One region of the Pantoea sp. E2023-21 genome, then DNA from elsewhere that is predicted to be linked to it. Evidence: predicted binding sites of a transcription regulator. Region 1 holds the regulator's gene; each other region holds the start of a gene.
What was found. The regulator sigma-54, encoded in region 1, starts transcription at its own class of promoters, with help from an activator protein. The targets are predictions, from matches to a motif close to GTTGGCACANNTTTCGCTNT.

Region 1 (4,249 bases):
ATGAGTAAGAGCAGGCGTTGGATGACGCTGATTTTGGCCTTGATCGCCTTAGTGCTGATCGGCTGGAATCTCACCAACCAGGATGACGACAAAACGCCGATGGCGACCAACGATCAAGCCCCGACCTATACCAGCGAGAAATCGAATACGGTGGTGTATAACCCTACGGGTGCGCTGGGCTATAAACTGGTCTCGGATAAAGTGACCTACTTTGCTGCCGATGAGATAAGTTGGTTTGATAATCCGGTGATGACCACGTATGACGAAAATAAAGTGGCAACATGGTCAGTACGCGCTGATAAGGCAAAGCTGACTAAAGATCGTATGCTTTATCTATACGGTAACGTTGTGGTTAATTCGTTGACCCAGGATTCACAGCTTGAGCGCATCCTTACCGATAACGCTCAGGTTAATCTGGTCACCCAGGATGTGACATCTGACGATCAAGTCACCCTTTTTGGCCGCAGTTTTAATTCCACTGGCATGAAAATGCGCGGCAATTTACGGACGAAACATGCTGAGCTGCTTGAAAAGGTCAAAACTTCCTATGAAATTCAAAATGAAAAAAAATAGCCTTAAGTTATTGCTGGTGACTACGCTGCTGGCAACGAGCCTGCCTGCGCTGGCGTTAACCGGCGATTCCGATAAACCGGTGAATATTGACTCGGTCAACCAGGCGCTGGACTTACAGGGCAACGTCGCGACCTTTACCGGCAACGTGATTGTGACTCAGGGTTCCATCAAGATTACCGCCGATAAAGTGGTGGTCACCCGTCCGGGCGGTGACAGTAAAAAAACCATCGTTGATGCTTACGGTACGCCAGCCACCTTCTATCAGATGCAGGACAGCGGCAAGCCAGTGCAAGGGCATGCTAGTAAGCTGCATTACGAATTGGCGAATGATTTTGTTGAGCTGACAGGTAATGCCTTTATTCAGCAGCAGGACAGCAATATCAAAGGCGACCGCATCACTTACCTGGTGAAAGAGCAGAAGATGCAGGCCTTCAGCCAGGGTGAGAGCAAGCGCGTGACCACCGTTCTGGTACCGTCGCAGCTGCAGGACAAAAACGGTTCGTCCGCGAGCCCTAAAAAGAGTAACTGATTGCTATGGCTACACTAATCGCTGAGAACCTGGCGAAAGCCTACAAAGGCCGCCGCGTGGTGGAAGATGTTAGCCTGCAGGTAAAGTCCGGCGAGATTGTCGGCCTGCTGGGTCCAAACGGTGCCGGTAAAACCACCACGTTTTACATGGTGGTCGGTATTGTGCCGCGCGATGCGGGCCGCATTGTGATTGATGATGAAGATATCAGCATTCTGCCTCTGCATGCGCGCGCGCGTCGCGGCATCGGCTATCTGCCGCAGGAAGCCTCGATCTTCCGCCGCCTGAGCGTCTACGACAACCTGATGGCGGTTCTGCAGATTCGTGATGATTTGACGGAAGAGCAGCGTCAGGATCGTGCCAACGAGCTGATGGAGGAGTTCCATATCGCCCATCTGCGAGACAGCATGGGCCAGGCGCTATCGGGTGGTGAACGTCGTCGTGTGGAAATTGCGCGCGCGCTGGCCGCTAATCCTAAATTTATCTTGCTGGATGAGCCATTTGCCGGTGTTGATCCGATCTCGGTTATCGACATCAAGAAAATCATCGAGCATTTGCGTGACAGCGGCCTTGGCGTGCTGATTACTGACCACAACGTGCGTGAAACCCTCGCGGTGTGTGAACGCGCTTATATCGTTAGCCAGGGACATTTGATTGCCCATGGCACGCCTGATGAAATTCTTGTAGATGAGCAGGTTAAGCGTGTTTATTTGGGCGAAGAGTTCAGACTCTGATAAGGTGTTGTAACACCCTACGTTTGCTTAGGAAATTCTTACCGAATTATGAAGCAAGGTTTGCAACTCAGGCTCAGCCAACAGCTGGCGATGACTCCACAGTTGCAGCAAGCAATTCGCTTGCTGCAACTTTCTACGCTTGAACTCCAGCAAGAACTGCAACTGGCGTTGGAAAGCAATCCGCTGCTTGAGCAAACCGATCTGCATGAAGAAGTCGACGCACGCGAATTTCAGGATCAGGAAAGTGATTCTTTAGACACGCGCGAGGCACTTGAACAGAAAGAAATGCCCGATGAGCTTCCTCTCGATGCAACCTGGGACGAAATCTACACCGCTGGAACACCTTCAGGCACGGGCACCGATTACCAGGACGACGAACTGCCCATCTATCAGGGCGAAACCACCCAATCGCTGCAGGATTACCTGATGTGGCAGGTTGAGTTAACACCGTTCACTGATACCGATCGCGCGATTGCCACGTCAATCGTTGATGCTATTGACGACACCGGTTATCTCACCGTCAGCTTACAAGACATTTATGACAGTATTGGCGATGAAGAGCTGGCGCTGGAAGAAGTAGAAGCCGTGCTCAAACGCGTGCAGCGTTTCGATCCGGTCGGCGTGGGTGCACGCGATTTACGTGATTGCCTGCTGGTACAGCTATCGCAATACGACGCCGCAACGCCGATGCTGGCTGAAGCACGTCTGATTGTTAGTGAACACCTCGATCTGCTGGCCAATCATGACTTCCGCAGCCTGATGCGCGTGACGCGTCTCAAGGAAGAAGTGCTTAAGGACGCGATGCTGCTGATTCAGTCGCTCGATCCGCGCCCAGGCCAGTCGATCAATACCAGCGAACCCGAATATGTCATTCCCGATGTGCTGGTTCGTAAAATCAGCAAGCGCTGGACGGTTGAACTCAACTCCGACAGCATGCCGCGCCTGAAAATCAATCAGCAGTATGCTGCGATGGGCGGAGCAGGACGTAATGACAGCGATAATCAGTTTATTCGCAGCAACTTACAGGAAGCCAAGTGGCTGATTAAGAGCCTGGAGAGCCGTAACGATACGCTGCTGAAAGTGACACGCTGTATCGTTGAACAGCAGCAGGCGTTTTTTGAGCAGGGTGAGGAGTATATGCGTCCAATGGTGCTGGCAGACATTGCTCAGGCTGTTGATATGCATGAGTCCACCATTTCCCGCGTCACCACGCAGAAGTATCTACACAGCCCGCGTGGCATCTTTGAACTGAAGTATTTTTTCTCCAGTCACGTCAACACCGAAGGCGGCGGCGAAGCCTCTTCTACGGCGATTCGTGCACTGGTGAAAAAATTAATCTCGGCGGAAAATCCCGCAAAACCCTTGAGCGACAGCAAACTGACCTCCATGTTATCCGAACAGGGCATCATGGTAGCGCGACGTACGGTTGCTAAATATCGCGAGTCTTTATCGATACCGCCATCAAACCAGCGTAAGCAATTGGTTTGACCGAACGAAGAAGGAAGACCTATGCAGCTAAACCTTACCGGACTTAATGTTGAGATAACCGAACCTCTGCGTGAATTTGTAAATAGCAAATTTGCCAAACTGGAACACTATTTTGATCGTATCAATCAGGTTTATATTGTTCTAAAAGTAGAGAAGGTGACGCAGATTGCGGATGCAACACTGCACGTCAACGGCGGGGAGCTGCACGCCACATCGGAAGCGGAAGATATGTACGCGGCCATCGACGGGTTAATCGATAAGCTTTCCCGTCAGCTGACCAAACACAAAGACAAACTGAAAAAACACTAACCTTCACGCTTGCAGAGTGCCGACTGATTCGGCACTTAGAGCAAAAATGGGGCGGATATTACCGCCCCGTTTTGTCATCTGCGCAAGCGCCAACGGGCGAACGGCAATGAAATCAATTGCCTGAACCTCACGGCACAGTGAACTCGCAAGTGAAACGATGATGAACAACGATCTAACACTGGAATTGAGCTCGGTCCTTTCGCTGGACTGTACCCGTAGCGGCGTACACTGCCAGAGCAAAAAACGCGCGCTGGAAATTATCAGCGAGCTGGCAGCGAAGCAGCTCAATCTGCCACACCAGACGCTTTTCGAAGCCATCCTGACCCGCGAACGTATGGGCAGTACCGGTATCGGCAACGGCATCGCCATTCCACATGGCAAGCTGGAAGAGGACACGTTACGTGCTGTAGGCGTGTTTATCAGCCTTGATCAACCCATCGCCTTTGATGCGGTAGATAATCAGCCGGTTGACCTGCTGTTTGCTCTGCTCGTGCCAGCGGACCAGTGTAAGACCCACTTGCACACGCTTTCGCTAGTGGCCAAACGTCTGGCGGATAAAACCGTCTGCCGTCGTTTACGTGCGGCACAAAGCGACGAAGAGCTCTACGCCATTATCACA
Region 2 (4,249 bases), 560 kb from region 1:
ACGCTGGCCCACTTCGCCCGGACGAACGTCGTCGTAGTGGCTGAAGGTGGAGTACAGCAGACCAGTACCTGAGGTCATGGTCATAAATTCGTTACGGAAACCGATCAGACCACGGCTTGGGATCATGTAGTCGAGACGTACACGGCCTTTACCATCTGGATCCATGTTTTTCAGGTCGCCTTTACGCTCACCCATCGCTTGCATCACAGAACCCTGATGGGTTTCTTCGATGTCGAGGGTAACGTTTTCGAATGGCTCCTGCTTACGGCCTTCGAACTCACGGAAGATAACTTTCGGACGGGATACCGCCAGCTCGAAACCTTCACGACGCATGTTCTCGATCAGCACTGACAAGTGCAGCTCACCACGACCGGAAACGCGGAATGCATCCGAATCTTCAGTTTCTTCAACGCGCAGTGCAACGTTGTGTACCAGCTCTTTGTTCAAACGCTCCAGGATCTGGCGCGAGGTCACGAACTTACCTTCTTTACCGCAGAACGGTGAGGTGTTCACGTTGAAGAACATGGTTACGGTTGGTTCGTCGACGCTCAGGGCTGGCAGCGCTTCCACATTCTGCGTGTCGCAGATGGTGTCAGAGATGTTCAGCTCGCCCAGACCGGTGATCGCGATGATGTCGCCCGCTTCCGCCAGGGTGCTTTCGATACGCTCCAGACCAAGGTGGCCCAGCACTTTACCGACTTTACCGTTACGGGTTTTGCCTTCGCTATCAATGATAGTGACCTGCTGGTTCGGCTTAACGGTACCGCGTTTGATGCGGCCGATACCGATCACGCCCAGATAGTTGTTGTAGTCCAGCTGCGAGATCTGCATCTGCAGTGGAGCTTCAACTTCAACCTGAGGTGGAGAAACGTGGTCGACGATCGCCTGATACAGCGGGGTCATGTCGTCAGCCATGTCGGTATGTTCCAGACCCGCGATGCCATTCAGCGCCGAAGCGAAGATGATCGGGAAGTCCAGCTGCTCGTCAGTCGCATCCAGGTTAACGAACAGGTCAAATACCTGATCAACAACCCAATCAGGACGCGCGCCCGGACGGTCAACTTTGTTAATAACCACAATCGGCTTCAAACCATGAGCAAATGCTTTCTTGGTTACGAAGCGGGTTTGCGGCATAGGGCCATCCATCGCATCTACAACCAGCAGCACCGAATCCACCATGGACATGACGCGCTCCACTTCACCACCGAAGTCGGCGTGTCCTGGGGTATCAACGATGTTGATACGGTAGTCATTCCATTTGATGGCGGTGTTTTTTGCGAGGATGGTAATCCCACGCTCTTTCTCCAAATCGTTGGAGTCCATTACGCGCTCAGTCGCTTCGGTACGAGCATCAAAAGTACCGGACTGTTGTAGCAGCTTGTCAACCAGGGTGGTCTTACCATGGTCAACGTGCGCGATGATGGCGATGTTACGCAAATTTTCGATCACAGCTTTGCCTCAGGCATTATAGAAATAACGCGGTATTGTACACGGATTAAGCGGAAGACTGAACATGATCACAGATTTCGCCGAAAGTTTCTCGTAGCGCTGGTTTTTAGCACCATTTACGGTGCATTAATCTGCACTGCGATGGCAATTTGCACCAATATAGTGCTTATATTCACCGGTGATGCACCATAACAATGCATGCAATCCATCCTGGTGCAGCCTTCGACTCACGAAAGAGCGCATTGTAGCGCCATTTTCGCCATTGTCATAAAGTTGGCACAGAATTCGCTTTATATATTTTAAGCGAAAACGACAGTTATAAAACGGTTGAAAGAGCTTGCCGAGATCTTTGGTTAGGAATGGTCAGCAGTCGAGACACATTCCCGGCAACGAAGTTCTCTCACCATGACGATAATGACCATTTCCAGGAGAGTTGAGTATGTCCGCTGAACACGTTCTCTCGATGATGAACGAGCATGAAGTTAAGTTTGTTGACCTGCGTTTTACCGATACTAAAGGTAAAGAACAGCACGTTACTATCCCTGCTCACCAGGTTAACGCTGACTTCTTCGAAGAAGGCAAAATGTTCGATGGCTCCTCCATCGGTGGCTGGAAAGGCATTAACGAATCAGACATGGTGCTGATGCCGGATGCAACCACTGCAGTCATGGATCCGTTCTTCGAAGACTCGACCCTGATCATCCGTTGCGACATCCTTGAGCCAGGCACTTTGCAGGGCTACGATCGTGACCCACGCTCCATTGCTAAACGTGCAGAAGAGTTCCTGCGTTCTTCAGGCATCGCGGATACCGTGCTGTTTGGACCAGAACCAGAGTTCTTCCTGTTCGATGACATCCGCTTCGGTTCTTCTACCTCAGGTTCACACGTTGCTATCGATGATATCGAAGCCGCATGGAACACCGGTAAAGAGTATGAAGGCGGAAACAAAGGTCACCGTCCTGGTCTGAAAGGCGGTTACTTCCCAGTGCCACCGGTTGACTCCGCGCAGGACATCCGTTCTGCCATGTGTCTGACCATGGAACAGATGGGTCTGGTGGTTGAAGCACATCACCACGAAGTCGCCACTGCTGGTCAGAACGAAGTGGCAACCCGCTTCAACACCATGACTAAAAAAGCTGACGAAATTCAGATCTACAAATACGTGGTGCACAACGTTGCTCACGCGTACGGCAAAACGGCAACCTTCATGCCTAAGCCAATGTTCGGCGATAACGGTTCTGGTATGCACTGCCACATGTCCCTGTCAAAAGGCGGCGTGAACCTGTTCTCTGGCGACAAGTACGGCGGCCTGTCTGAAACTGCTCTGTTCTACATCGGCGGTATCATCAAGCACGCTAAAGCGATCAACGCCCTCGCGAACCCAACCACCAACTCATACAAGCGTCTGGTTCCAGGCTACGAAGCCCCCGTTATGCTGGCTTACTCTGCCCGTAACCGTTCTGCTTCTATCCGTATTCCAGTGGTTGCTAGCCCGAAAGCACGTCGTATCGAAGCGCGCTTCCCGGATCCAGCGGCTAACCCATACCTGGCATTCACCGCGCTGCTGATGGCCGGTCTTGATGGTGTTATCAACAAGATCCACCCTGGCGATGCGATGGACAAAAACCTGTATGACCTGCCGCCGGAAGAAGAAGCTGAGATTCCAAAAGTTGCAGGTTCTCTGGAAGAAGCCCTGAACGCACTGAACGAAGACCGCGAGTTCCTGACCCGTGGCGGTGTGTTCACTGATGACGCGATCGATGCGTACATCGAACTGCGCAAGCCAGAAGTTGACCGCGTGCGTATGACTCCGCACCCGGTTGAGTTCGAACTGTATTACAGCGTTTAATCAGCATTAAAGATTCGCGGGTTTTCATCGCCGCAAGGCGGCAATCGAGACAATCCCGGAGAGCTGAGATAATTCAGTGACTCGGGTCAACGAGTGCAGCCAACGCAGCGGCGGTGTAAAAGACGCCGAAGATTTTATATTGCCGTGGAAACTTTAGCCCATCTCCGGATGGGCTTTTTTCTCCGCGCATACAGGGTACGAAGCACAGATTTCCGTCCTGAAAGGCTATAATGCACTAAATTAGTGCAGAGGAACGCTGTATGGCAACTGGCACGCTGCCCGACGCGGGGCAGATTCTCAACTCTCTGATCAACAGTATTTTGCTGGTCGATAACGATTTAGTTATCCATTACGCCAATCCGGCGGCGCAGCAATTACTGGCGCAAAGCTCACGTAAATTGTTCGGCACGCCATTACCGGAATTAACCGGCTATTTTTCGCTGAATATTGAGGTGATGAGCGAGAGTCTCGGAGCTGGCCAGGGCTTTACCGATAGCGAAGTCACGTTAGTGGTCGATGGCCGGGCGCACATTATGTCGCTGACGGCACAGCGCTTACCAGATGGCTTTATTCTGTTGGAAATGGCGCCGATGGATAATCAACGTCGTCTTAGCCAGGAACAAATTCAGCATGCTCAGCAGGTGGCTGCCCGCGATTTAGTCCGCGGTCTGGCGCATGAAATCAAAAATCCGCTGGGAGGATTACGGGGTGCCGCGCAACTGCTTACCCGCGCATTACCCGATCCTTCTTTGCATGAATATACGCGCATCATCATTGAGCAAGCCGACCGACTGCGTAATTTGGTCGATCGTCTGTTAGGTCCGCAACAACCGGGTCTGCACGTGACGCAAAGCATTCATCAGGTGGCGGAACGTGTGGTGAATCTGGTGTCGATGGAGTTGCCGGAAAATGTTTCACTGGTGCGTGATTACGACCCAAGCCTGCCGGAAA
Region 3 (4,249 bases), 370 kb from region 1:
AGTTGCCCCATGTTTTATGCGCCGAGATTGGCTGGCAGCGGCGCTTTGAGCCACTCTTCCGACAGCGTGTTCAGCGTGCCGTCTTTGATGCCTTGCTCAATCAGCGCATTCACTTTGTCTTTCAGTGCCGGCTCACCTTTTTTCAGGCCGATGTAGCACGGCGAATCTTTCAGCATGAACTGGGCCACCGGCGCTTTTTCGGCGTTCTGACGCGCAATCGCTGCCACCACCAGGTTGCCAGTGGCAACGTACTGCACCTGGCCAGAGAGGTAGGCCGACAGCGTGGTGTTGTTATCTTCATATCGCTTCACCTGCGCTTCTTTCGGGGCGATATCGCTTAACACCATGTCTTCCACCGCACCGCGCGTTACGCCAATGGATTTGCCGCTCAGCGCCGCCGCATCTTTCAGCGTTTCACCTTTCGGACCAAACACGCCGAGGAAGAACGGCGCATAAGCGCGGGTGAAATCGATCACTTTTTCGCGCTCGGCGTTTTTGCCCATGCTGGAGATCACCAGATCGACTTTATCGGTTTGCAGATACGGCACACGGTTGGCACTGGAAACCGGCACCAGCTGCAACTTCAGTTTCATCTGTTTGGCCAGATACTTCGCCATGTCAATATCGTAGCCCTGCGGTTGCAGGTCAGTACCGACGGAACCGAACGGCGGGAAGTCTTGCGGGACGGCGACACGGATCACGCCGCGCTTCTGAATATCCTGCAACTGATCGGCCATCGCACTCCCGACCTGCGCCATCAGCAATGCCGCGCCCGCTACCGCCAATAATACTTTTTTCATTATGCACCCCGGTGAGTTTACGTGAAACAAAAGATTCTTGATGAATCATTCTGCAACTAATGTGCCAACCGCAGTGCCGATAAATGAAAGGGGAAAAAGCGGGGTTTTCCTTAGCAGGAGGCAGCAAAAACGGGCATCAAGCCCGTTAGAATTAACGATCTAAAATAGTGCATTGCACCATTATGGCGCCCGCTAACGGTGTTCGAGCTCATCAAGATGCTGATAGAGATCGGCGATTTGGTGGATACGTTGGCGCCCTTGCGACAACATTTCGTGCAGTAAGGCGTTGGCCAGCAGGTTAATCAGGCTCATGGCGGAAGCATAGCTATCAAAGGCGGAAACGCTGTCGAGTGGCGCGCACAGTTGCCAGCGCGCCAGCGTAATGATGCCCTGCGCCTGCGGCTCACACAGCGCCAGCACCGGAATGTTGCTCTGCTGCAGTTGCTGCATTAAAGGGCGAATGATGCGTGGACGGCGGCGAAACGCCATCACCACGACAATATCGTCGGGCGTGATATCCACCAGCTCTTCGCCCAGCGTCTGGCCCGGCTGTGGCAGCACATGCACCTGCGGACGCGCCTGCATCAGCTGCTGACGCAGGTGCAGCGCCACCGGATAGGCGTTACGCATACCAATGATAAACACCCGTTTAGCCGTGCCCAGCGCGGTGATCACGTCGCCAAACTGCTGTGGATCGATGCTGTTCACCCATTGTGTCAGGTTCGCCATCTCTTGCTTATAGTGGCGTGACAGCAGCGTGTTGCCCTGCACCGCATCGCGGTTGTCGGTGAGCGGCATACCGCTCTGGCGCAGGATGCGCAGCTCATCGCGCATATCCTTGTATTTCTCGTAACCGAGACGCTTGAACAAACGGCTGACCGTGGCCTTCGAGACGCCGCTCAGCCGCGCCAGCTCGGCGCTGTTGTAGCTGATCAGGTCATCAAAATGGTCAAACACGAAGTCGGCAATGCGCTGCTCCTGCGGCGACAGTTGCGGGTAGTGACTACGAAGGCGTTCATCAAGTTGTTTCATCATCGGTCCTGTAACTTTCGTTTCACCACAAGCTAGCATAAATCGATCCAGATTGATGTCCGACCAAAACTGGAACAGCTCTTGCTTAGATTTGTGCAGTATCTACCAGGTGCGTATAAATCCGCACATTCCGTAGCGGCGCAATTTATTGCGCGATAAATCGCGCCGCTACGGAATGTGCGGGGGATTAAACAGCGTACTCACATAAGAACAAGAGAAGAAATTACTATGATACAGAGCAACATGGCGCCGTTAGGCATGGCCGTTACGCCACATCATCTCGCCAGCGAAAGTGCGCTAGCCGTGCTGCGCGAAGGCGGCAATGCGCTGGAAGCAATGGTGGCCGCCGCCGCGACTATCGCCGTGGTTTATCCGCACATGAACGGTTTGGGTGGCGATGGCTTCTGGCTGGTGGTGCCGCCCAACGGCGACCCCATCGCCATTGACGCCAGCGGCGCTGCCGGGACGCTCGCTCATGTCGATTTCTATCACGGTGAAACCCATATTCCGCATCGCGGACCGAAAGCCGCATTAACCGTCGCGGGCACCGTGAGCGGCTGGCAGGAAGCGTTGACGCTGGCGCAGGAACTCGGCGCGACGCCGCTGCCGTTAACCCGCCTGCTACGCGATGCGATTCGCTATGCCGCCGATGGTATCCCGGTCACCGCCTCGCAAGCCGCTGCCACCGCCGCCAAGCAGCACGAGTTACAGCATCAACCCGGTTTTGCCGCCACCTTCCTGCCGGACGGCAGCGTGCCGATCGCCGGTAGCCGTTTTACCCAACCCGCGCTGGCGAATACGCTGAGCATGCTGTGCGAACAGGGGCTGGAAAGTTTTTATCGCGGTGAACTGGCGCATCATCTGGCACGCGAAATGACCGCGCTGGGGATGCCGATCACGCTGGAAGATTTGCAGACGCACCACGCTCGGCGCTGCACGCCGCTGCATCTGGCGCACAGTGAAGGCGATATCTGGAACATGACGCCGCCGACGCAGGGTTTGGTGTCGCTGGCGATCCTCGGCATTACCGATCGGCTCGCAATGGCAGACGCCGATGAAGCGCAAACCGTGCACCGCGTCGTCGAAGCCACCAAAAAAGCCTTCGCGCTGCGCGACCAGCACATTACCGATCCGCGCCACATCGACATCGATGTACAAAGCCTGCTGGATGCTGAGCATCTCAGCACGCTGGCGGCGCAGGTGGATGACCAACACGCCGCGTCATGGGGTACCGGGCGCGGACCTGGCGACACCGTGTGGATGGGCGTGATGGACAGCAGCGGGCTGGCGGTTTCCTTTATCCAGAGCATTTATCACGAATTCGGCAGCGGCGTGGTATTGCCGGGCACCGGCATCACCTGGCAAAACCGTGGCGCCGCCTTCAGCCTGCAACCCGACCACTTACTGACGCTGCAGCCGGGCAAACAACCGTTTCATACCCTTAACCCTGCCGCCGCACGCCTGAAAGATGGCCGCACCATGGTTTATGGATCGATGGGCGGCGACGGCCAACCACAAACCCAGGCAGCAATTTTCACCCGTCACGTGATTCAGGGGCATCCGCTGCAACAGGCGGTGAGCGCGCCGCGCTGGCTGCTGGGCCGGACATGGGGACAATCATCCGATTCCCTCAAGCTTGAAGCGCGCTTCGCCCCAGAAACGGTACAGCAGCTGCGCGCGCTCGGCCATGAGGTTGAACTGCTGCCCGATTTCAGCGAAGTGGTCGGCCATGCGGGTGCGATCGTTCGACACAACAACGGCATGCTGGAAGGCGCGTTCGATCCGCGCAGCAACGGCAGCGCCGCCGGTTTCTAACGGAGAGTAATCATGAGTTCACAACCGGACTGGGCCACCTACATCGCCCAAATGGAGCAGATTCTGGCGCTGGAGCTGGATGATGCGCGCCGCGCCGAGCTGCTGACGCAGTTCAACCGCATCGCCGCGATGGCCGAGCCGCTGATGGCGCTGCCACTCGACGATCGCCTGGAAGTGGCGGGAGTCTTTCATCCATGAAGCTGTCATCATTATCGATTAACGCCCTGCAGCAGGCGCTGAGTCAGGGCGAGATCAGCGCCCGCGATATCGCGCAAACTACGCTGGCGGCGATTGAGCAACACAACCCGGCCATCAACGCCTGGACCGAAGTCACCGGCCAGCGCATGCTGCGCGAAGCCGATCAGATCGATCAGCAGCGCCAGCGTGGCGAGAGCTTGCCGCCATTGGCCGGCATTCCCTATGCGGTGAAAAACCTGTTTGATGTCGCCGGACACAGCACCCTGGCCGGTGCCAGCCTGTTCAGCGAACGCGCGGCGGCACGCGATGATGCGTGGGCGGTGAACAAACTGCGTCAATCCGGCGCGCTGCTCTCCGGCATGCTGAATATGGATGCCTACGCCTACGGCTTTACCACCGAAAAT

Region 2: glnA (glutamate--ammonia ligase) is a predicted target of sigma-54. The motif match lies at 1,722-1,741, and genes of this name have one in related genera.
Region 3: ACRQ84_RS00065 (gamma-glutamyltransferase family protein) is a predicted target of sigma-54. The motif match lies at 1,901-1,920, and genes of this name have one in related genera.

The regions. Positions count from the first base shown of each region.
Region 1 is NZ_CP195344.1:3,744,843-3,749,091, reverse strand. It holds gene kdsC (3-deoxy-manno-octulosonate-8-phosphatase KdsC) at 1-4, shown strand, start outside; gene lptC (LPS export ABC transporter periplasmic protein LptC) at 1-573, shown strand; gene lptA (lipopolysaccharide ABC transporter substrate-binding protein LptA) at 548-1,102, shown strand; gene lptB (LPS export ABC transporter ATP-binding protein) at 1,108-1,833, shown strand; gene rpoN (RNA polymerase factor sigma-54) at 1,882-3,321, shown strand; gene hpf (ribosome hibernation promoting factor) at 3,343-3,630, shown strand; gene ptsN (PTS IIA-like nitrogen regulatory protein PtsN) at 3,791-4,249, shown strand, end outside.
Region 2 is NZ_CP195344.1:3,189,304-3,193,552, forward strand. It holds gene typA (ribosome-dependent GTPase TypA) at 1-1,449, opposite strand, end outside; gene glnA (glutamate--ammonia ligase) at 1,889-3,298, shown strand; gene glnL (nitrogen regulation protein NR(II)) at 3,559-4,249, shown strand, end outside.
Region 3 is NZ_CP195344.1:8,902-13,150, reverse strand. It holds gene ACRQ84_RS00080 (amino acid ABC transporter permease) at 1-11, opposite strand, end outside; gene ACRQ84_RS00075 (transporter substrate-binding domain-containing protein) at 15-800, opposite strand; gene hpxU (MurR/RpiR family transcriptional regulator HpxU) at 993-1,832, opposite strand; gene ACRQ84_RS00065 (gamma-glutamyltransferase family protein) at 2,061-3,647, shown strand; gene hpxX (oxalurate catabolism protein HpxX) at 3,660-3,845, shown strand; gene ACRQ84_RS00055 (AtzE family amidohydrolase) at 3,842-4,249, shown strand, end outside.